2 linked regions of the Victivallis lenta genome follow. The protein of the gene in region 1 interacts with the protein of each later gene in a pairwise test. Links are inferred from orthologs where the notes say so. Each region holds a gene or a part of one and is shown on either strand. Other genes may lie near its edges.

Region 1 (3,703 bases):
GTTCGCGGTGCTGCTCGGCGATACCGTGCTTGATTCGGCGACGGAGACGACGGTCACCGGCCAGCTTGTCGCGGCCTTCGAAACGTTCGAGTCTCCGGTCACCGCGCTCGAGACGGTCCCGATGGAGCGGGTGAGCCGCTACGGCGTGGTGGACGGCGAATGTATCGGCGAGGGGCTTTACAAAGTCAACGGGTGGGTCGAGAAGCCCGCTCCGGAGGAGGCGCCGAGCAATCTGGTCATCGCCTCCCGCTACATCTTCACGCCGGATATCATGGCGGCGCTGGAAAGGACGCCGCGCGGCAAAGGCAACGAGATCCAGCTGACCGACGCGATGCGCCTTCTGCTCTCGCGCCGTGCAATGTACGGGCGGGTCATCGCCGGAAAACGCTACGATCTCGGCAATAAACTCGGGTTCCTGACCGGAACCGTCGAATTCGGGCTGCGGCGTCCCGAATTCCGCGAAGCGTTCGCCGCATATCTGAAAGAAGTCGTTAAAAATCTGTGAGGTGCGCCAACCATTCGCAAGCACCCGGAGGAAAGAAGTGTAACATGCTGAAGAAACTGAAGAAAGCCCTGAAAGTCCTGCTCGGAGTCGATGAGCAGCATAAGGTCGTCGTGAAAATCGAACCGGCCGCGAAAAAGCCGGAGGAGAAGAAGAAGCCGCGCGCCGCCAGGGAACAGCCGTCCCGCAGGGCGCGGGAGAAGCAGGGGGAAAAAACGCGGGAACGGTCCCGCGACGGAGAGGGGCGCGTCGCAGCGTCCTCCCGCCCGAAACGCGAGCGCGGCCCGAAGCGCGAACGTTCCGAACGTCCGGTTCAGGTCGAGACCCCGGATGCGCCGAAGGCCCCGAAGCCGGAGCATCCCGCCGCGCTCAAAGAGGTTCCGCCGGCGGAGGGCAAGGTGCGGTTTCTCGATCTGCCGCTGCATGAAGAGGTCCAGTACGGCGTGCAGAACGCCGGATTCGAATATTGCACCCCGATTCAGGCACTGGCGCTTCCGGCGCTGCTTGAGCGGCGCGACCTGGCCGGCAAGGCGCAGACCGGAACCGGCAAGACGGCCGCGTTCCTGCTGGCGACTTTCACGCGCTTCCTGAACAATCCGCTGGAGGGTGACCGCAAGCCGGGCCGGCCGCGTTCCCTCGTACTGGCGCCGACCCGCGAACTTGCGATGCAGATCCATAAGGATGCCGAAGCGCTCGGCGTCTTCACAGGGCTGACCAGCGTCGTCGTATTCGGCGGCATGGACCATGAGAAGCAGCGCCGTTCCCTGCGGCAGCCGGTCGATCTCGTCATCGGCACCCCGGGGCGCATCATCGATTATTCGCGCGGCGGAGACCTCGATCTTTCGAAGGTCGAGGTTCTGGTCATCGACGAGGCGGACCGCATGCTCGACATGGGGTTTATTCCGGACGTGAAGCGGATCGTGGCGCAGCTGCCGAAGAAGGGAGAACGCCAGACGCTCCTGTTCTCGGCGACGCTCGAGGATCACATTCTGCGGTTCACTTCGGACTGGCTGGCCGATCCGGTCGTTTTCGAGAGCGAGCCGGAGAACATGGTCAGCGAGAACATCGAGCAGACGTTTTTCTCCGTGCTGCGCGACGAGAAACTCGCGCTCCTGCTGCACATTCTCCGCACCGAACCGTATGAGCGGATCATTATCTTCGGCAACCGCAAGGATGTGAACCTGCGGCTGCAGTACGACCTCGCCCGTTTCGGCTACGACGTCCCGGTGCTGTCCGGCGACATTCCGCAGGACAAGCGGATCAAAATCCTCGAGAAATTCCGGGCCGGAACCGAAAAGATCGTCATTGCGACCGACGTCGCCGCGCGCGGCATCCATGTCGACAACGTTTCGCTGGTCATCAACTACGATTTGCCGGAGCGCGCCGAGGATTACGTCCACCGCATCGGCCGTACCGGCCGCGCCGGGCATACCGGCAAATCGATCAGCTTCCTCTGCGAATACGGCGCGTATTTCCTGCCGGATATCGAAAAGCTGCTCGGCGTCCAGTTCCCGAGTGAACAGCCGACCGATGAAATGCTCCGGATGCCGGAGCCGGTTCCGGGCGCGAAGCCCGCAAAGCAGGCCGGGCGGCGCTCGTCCGGCGGCAGTTCCTTCCGCCGTTCTTCGAGCGGCAGCCGCGGCCGCAGCCGCCGCTGATTTCCGGCAGCCGCCGGGCAGGGGGAGGGGGAGGCGAAACGCCTCCCCCGTTTTTATTTGGCGAGAAGGCCGGGGAGGCGGACGGTGAACCGGCTGCCCCGCGGAAGGACGGCTTCGACGGTGATGCTGCCGCCGGCAGCCGTGACGATGGCCGAGACGAGACTCAGGCCGAGCCCGTTGCCGGGCAGCGAACGGCTGTTGTCCGCCCGGTAGAACCGCTTGAAGATTTCCGGGCGCTCCTCCTCGCGGATGCCGCAGCCGGTATCCGCGACGGAGAAGCGGATTTCGCCGTCGCAGACGCTCAGTTCGACATCGACGGCGCCGCCCTCGGGAGTGAATTTGATTGCATTGTCGAGGAGGTTGGCGGCGACCTGCTGAAGTTTCTGCTGGTCACAGCAGACCAGGACCGGCGTTTCCGGCAGGCGGAGCGTCAGTTTCTGATGTTTCTGTTCGGCCGGCATCGAAAACAGCTCTGCGGAACGCCGCAGCATGGCGCGGAAATCGAAACGGCTGCGGGTGATTTCGACTGCGCCGGATTCCGTCCGGGAGATTTCCAGCATCATATTGATCAGATTCAGCATCCGGTAGCACTCTTCGCCGATGTCTGCGACTGTGTTCTGGTAGATTTCGAGCTCCTGCCGGCCGGAGGCGGCGAGTTCGGCGCGCCCGAGGATGCGGGTCAGCGGGGTCCGCAGGTCGTGGGCGATATTGTCGGAGATGTTCCGCTGCTCGTTCATGAGCGTCTCCGTATTGCCGACCATCCGGTTGAAGGTGCGGATCAGGTGGTCGATTTCGCTGCCTTCCCCGGCGGAGTGGACGCGCAGGGAGTAGTCGCCGGCGGCGATTACGTCCGCGGCGCGGCAGACCCGGTCGATGCCGGAGACGAACCGCCGGGCGAGCAGCCATCCCACCAGCGCGCCGATCAGCAGGATCGGGATTCCGGTGATGCAGAAAATGGCGATGAGCCGGTCCAGTGACTCGTCCATCGCGTGGAGGCTGCCGCCGATCGCGAGAATCGTGCCGTCATACTGCCGCTGGTATGCCAGCCGGAGATTGTGCCGGCCGGGACGTATGATCGTATATTGGACGGATTCCTGCCCGGGGCGGTAATCGAATTCCCTGAGAAAAGCGAGCAGCTGCGGTGCGAACGGGGAACTGGCCAGCACCTCGCGTTCGGGGGAAAGCAGCAGAAAAAAGGTCTGGCCCCGTCCTTCTCCGTAGGTTTCGCTGTTGAACTCTTTTTGCAGGAAACCGGCATGTCCGGCGTGCTTCATGATCTCGGCTTCGAACGATTCGTCCGCCAGATTGAGCCGAAGCCGGCAGAGGCGGCCGCCCTGTGTGCCGAGCAGGGTGAATTGCTGTTCGTCGCCGACGTTCCGGAAGGCGGAGAGCGGCGAAAAACCGTCGATTTTTCGTTCGATGATCCGGAGTGCCGCCTCCGGCACGCGCTTGAAGGGAACGGCTCCGAAAGTGGTGTCGAACTCCCGGCCGGTCAGGTATTCGTAGGCGAACTCGTTGAGGAAGACCGAGAGCTTCCGGTCCA
Region 2 (4,634 bases), on another replicon or contig:
CCATATGCTGCGCCGCCTTCGCCTGGTCGAACTCCTCCAGGTCGACCAGCCGGAGCGCCTCAAGTTCATCCAGCCGGAGTTCGACGGCGGCCTGGCCGGAAGCCCCCTGAAATATCCGGCAGGACGGGCTCAGGCAGATTTTACGGCATTTGGGATTGCGCGGCATGGATGTCTCCTTTAGTGTGCATATGCACATAATATAACTGTTTTTTTCAGAATGTCAACAAATTTTCCGGCGATCTATTGACAATTCCGTTTTCTTATAGTATAATTATCTATGGAGAACCGTGGTGAGGATTTCAGCCTTGACAGAGTCACCGCCGGGAGATATTGAAAAGCAAGTTAACTTGTTAATTCCCCGGGTTGCCGCAAAACCAGCGTATATGATCATTATGGGATGGAGGACGACGATGAACAAGAAAGCATTTACCCTGATCGAGCTTCTGGTCGTGATCGCGATCATCGCGATTCTGGCCTCGATGCTTCTGCCCGCGCTGAATCAGGCGCGGAATACCGCCAAGCGCATCACCTGCACCGGTGTGCTCAAGCAGTACAATCAGGCGGCGCAGCTGTATGCATCGAACAACGATGATTACTGGATTCCCCCCGGGAACCCGCAGTGGTACATGAAGACCGCCTTCCGCGGGCTCATCGGAGCGTCGACGGAGCCGGAGAGCGAAGGCAGCATCAAGTCCAAGGATATCACGCTGCCGGTCGGGCTGCTCTGCCCGAACTCGTTTGCCGTGATTGCCCCGGAAGGAGCGAGAAATGCGATGTACTCCTACGGTTTGACCTACAGCGGCCTCGAGGCGAACAACTGGGAAAAGTATGCATACAAACTTACGCGCTTCAAGAAGCCGAGTTCGTCCGCCAGCTGGATGGATGCGCTTGACTGGATCGTCTATGGCACCAACGCCTATCTCGGCGAGGATGCCGCGGCGCTGGGGTCCGGACGCCGCGCCTACCGCCACAGCAACGGATTGAATGTCGGATTCTATGACGGCCATGTCGAATCCATGAGCAAGGCGGATGTCGAAATGCGCTGGAACGACAGCAATACCTGGAGTTTTGTCAACAACTTCTTCTGAGCCGGGCAAACGGAAAAAACGGGGCGGAATTCCGCCCCGTTTTTTTGTGGCCGCCGCATCCGGCTTACGGCGTCGGCGTGTTCTCCGGCGCAGAATCGCGTTCCGGACGGACAACTGAGCCGCGGAGCTCCCTTCGACTCCCGTTCACGATGAAGTGGGGCGGAAGAAGATGCAAAAAAAACGCTGCCGGGGAAAACCGGCAGCGTCGGGATATCGTGTCCGGAACGGGGATTACTCGCCCATCTCCTTCAGCGCGGCTTTCCGCGACAGGCTGATCTTGCCGTTCGACGGATCGATGTCGAGCACCTTCACCGAGACGTAGTCGCCTTCGTTGCAGATATCGGTGACCTTGTTGACCCGGTAATCCGCCAGGGCGGAGATGTGCAGCAGTCCTTCCACGCCCGGCAGGATTTCGACGAAAGCACCGAAATCGCGCACGGTCACAACCTTGCCGCGGTAGATCTTGCCGATCTCCGGCTCCGCCGTGCAGCCCGAAATCCGCAGTTTGGCGGCTTCGAGGTGCTCTTTATCCGGAGCCATGATCTTGACGGTGCCGTCGTCGTCGATATCGATCGACGTGCCGGTCTCTTCGGTGATCGAACGGATGTTTTTACCGCCGGGGCCGATGAGCGCGCCGATCTTGTCCGGATTGATCTTGACCACTTCGAGGCGCGGAGCGCGCGGCGAGATGTCCGCTCGCGGCGCCGGGATGCAGGCCTCCATCACATCGAGAATCTTCAGCCGCGCGATGCGGTTGCGTTCCATCCCCTCGCAGAGCAGGTCGATCGGAATGCCCGGCAGCTTCAGGTCGAGCTGGAAGCCCGTGATGCCGTCGCGCGTGCCGCAGACCTTGAAGTCCATATCGCCGAAATGGTCCTCGGCGCCGATGATGTCGGTCAGCAGAAGCCGCTTTCCGTCCTTGCCGGTCACAAGGCCGCAGCTGATGCCGGCCACCGGAGCGGTGATCGGAACGCCGGCGTCCATCAGCGCAAGCGTCGCGCCGCAGACCGAAGCCATCGAGGTCGAACCGTTCGAGCTCATGATCTCGGAGACGCAGCGGACCACATACGGGAAATCCGCCGGAACAACCTTCGAAACCGAACGCTCGGCCAGATTGCCGTGCCCGATTTCACGCCGTCCCGGACCCGTGATGCGGCCGACTTCGCCGACGCTGAAGTTCGGGAAGTTGTAGTGCAGATAGAAGCGCTTTTTCGTGACGCCGCTTTCACTGGTCAGGTCATCGGCTTCCTGCGCGTCCTTCTCGTTGCCGAGGGTCGCGAGCACGAGCGCCTGGGTTTCTCCGCGCGAGAAGAGCGCGCTGCCGTGGACCACGGGGAGCACGCCGACTTCGGCCGACAGCGGCCGGATTTCGGTCGTAGAACGGCCGTCCGGACGGAACTGTTTCTCGAGGATGACGTTGCGGGTCGTTTCACGGACAAGGTTGTCGAACGCGATCGCGGTCATGAAACCGAATTCGGCGTCGCTCATCGCGGCGAACGGTTCGCGCAGCGCGCCGCGCAGCTCGGCGCGGAGTTCGTCGAGCGCGACCATGCGGGCTTCCTTGCCCGGAATCGTGCAGACGTTTTCAATACGGTCGGCGCAGAGTTTCGCCATCGACGCGGCGAGCTCTTCCGGAACCAGGTAGAGCTTGTAATCCTTCTTGGCGCGGCCGGCGCGTTTTGCGAGCTCGATCTGGGCCTCGCACTGTTTCCTGACCGCGTCGTTCGCGAGGTACATCGCCTCTTTCATCTGCGCTTCGGAGACGAAATCCGCTTCGCCTTCGATCATGATGACCTGGTCGGGACGGCCGGCGTAGATGAGTTCAAGCTTGCTTTTCGCCATCTCGGCGCGGGTCGGGTTCACGATGAACTTGCCGTCGACAAGACCGACGCGGACCGCGCCGATCGGGCCGTCGAACGGCAGGTCGGAGAGCATCAGCGAGGCCGAGGCGCCGACCATCGCAAGCACGTCCGGCTCGTTCACGCCGTCGGCGGAGAGCAGTACGCAGGAGATCTGGACTTCGTCGAAGAACCCTTCCGGGAACAGCGGCCGGATCGGCCGGTCGATCATGCGGCAGGTCAGGATCTCCTTGGTGGAGGGACGCCCTTCGCGCTTGATGTAGCCGCCGGGAAACTTGCCTGCCGCCGAGTATTTTTCGCGGTAGTCGACCTGCAGCGGGAAGAAGTCGGTGCCTTCGCGCGGAGCGCCGGAGCAGGCCGCCGCGAGCACGATGGTGTCGCCGAGGCGGACGAGGCAGGAACCGTTGGCGAGACCGGCGACCTTGCCGGTGGAGATCTCCATCTCCCGTTCGCCGTCGAACTGGAATACGATTTTTTCTTCAGCCATGATTGATTTTCCTTTTCTCATGTTGGCTTTACAGAGGAAAGGCGTACTCCGGTCCGTCTGGCGCTGGGCCTTTCGACTCGCGGAATCCCGGTATCAGCCCCCGAAACGCTGCCCGGATGCTGATAACGACCGAATTCCACAAAATCAAGCCGATGCCGGAGACTCCTCTCCATACAGTTGGAATAATATAACCTGCTTTCACCGAAAAAACAAGCAGGTTTTCCGATTTTCGGCGGTTTTGCGTTCCGCTCACCGGCCGCGGCCGCGGCGGAGCCGGACCAGCAGCAGCTTCAGCCGGTGTACCGTCACTTCCGTCACTCCCGTGAAAAGCCGGTTCGCAAAGCGGTACAGTGCGAGCTCCATTCCGGAGGCGTTCCGGTAGGTCCGGTAATAGTAGAGCTGGCTTTCGAGGCGGAGGCGGTCGCTTTTCGAGGGGGCGAGAAAGTGCCGGGTGACGCCGCCGACCAGATGGACCACCCGGCGGTCCCCGAGATAATAATAACGGTACCCGCACTTCAGCAGGCGTTCCGCGAGGATATCCTCTTCTCCGTACAGAAAGGTTGCCGGGTCGAATCCGCCGCACGCCTCGAACGCTTTCCGCGAAGCCATGAAAAAACAGCCTACCGCGCTGTAACAGAAGCCGCTTGGGGCCGGCCGGTTCCGTTCGTTCTGAATCCGCCGCAGAAGCGGCCAGGTCAGCGGATAGAACAACCGGAGCAGCGTCTCTTCGCGGATCGATTTGCGTTTCCAGCCGGGTCCCTGGCGGCCGAACGGCCCGTCCACATGGGGGCCGGCCGCACCGACATCCGGCCGGGCGAACACAGTCCGGAGCCGGTCGACGACGTCGGCGTCGATGATTTCGATATCGTTGTTGCTGAAAAGGAAACAGTCGATTTCCGGAAAATGGTCCGCGAGGAACTTTGCCCCGAGATTGTTGCCGCGGGCATAGCCGAGGTTTTCGGCGGAGGAGATCAGGTAAACTGCCGCATCCCGTTCAGGAGGAGAGGCCGGGTCGGTGATCCGGATTGCTCCCGTTCCCTCCTGAATCCGCCGCGCCGACTCTTCGTCTCCGGCGGCGTCCACAATGACGAGACGCCAGGGGGACGGCAGTTTGCTCAGTTCCCTGCCGACAAAATCGACGGTCAATTCCGCCGTCTTGTAGTTGACGATGACGATGCCGGTCATGAAGGCCGTTTCTCC

The links. The genes of interacting proteins can lie anywhere in the genome.
Region 2: the proteins of FYJ85_RS12365 (region 1) and FYJ85_RS02775 interact in binary tests that used the Escherichia coli proteins (3 or more experiments, as listed by UniProt). The link is inferred for Victivallis lenta from one-to-one orthologs.

What each region holds. Positions count from the first base shown.
Region 1 is NZ_VUNS01000013.1:2,530-6,232, reverse strand. The notes cover bases 1-2,854. They hold FYJ85_RS12365 (DEAD/DEAH box helicase), read left to right. Parts: upstream 1-549; coding sequence 550-2,160; downstream 2,161-2,854. Other genes in these bases: FYJ85_RS12360 (sensor histidine kinase), read right to left, coding at 2,214-2,854; galU (UTP--glucose-1-phosphate uridylyltransferase GalU), read left to right, coding at 1-505. Outside these bases: more of FYJ85_RS12360, read right to left, coding at 2,855-3,703.
Region 2 is NZ_VUNS01000002.1:183,530-188,163, reverse strand. What follows is about bases 878-3,873. They hold FYJ85_RS02775 (polyribonucleotide nucleotidyltransferase), read right to left. Parts: upstream 3,435-3,873; coding sequence 1,320-3,434; downstream 878-1,319. Other genes in these bases: FYJ85_RS02770 (glycosyltransferase family protein), read right to left, coding at 3,684-3,873; FYJ85_RS02780 (prepilin-type N-terminal cleavage/methylation domain-containing protein), read left to right, coding at 878-1,088. In the rest of the region: FYJ85_RS02785 (NifB/NifX family molybdenum-iron cluster-binding protein), read right to left, coding at 1-166; more of FYJ85_RS02780, read left to right, coding at 411-877; more of FYJ85_RS02770, read right to left, coding at 3,874-4,619; FYJ85_RS02765 (glycosyltransferase family 9 protein), read right to left, coding at 4,616-4,634. UniProt on the Escherichia coli protein: Involved in mRNA degradation. Catalyzes the phosphorolysis of single-stranded polyribonucleotides processively in the 3'- to 5'-direction. Also involved, along with RNase II, in tRNA processing.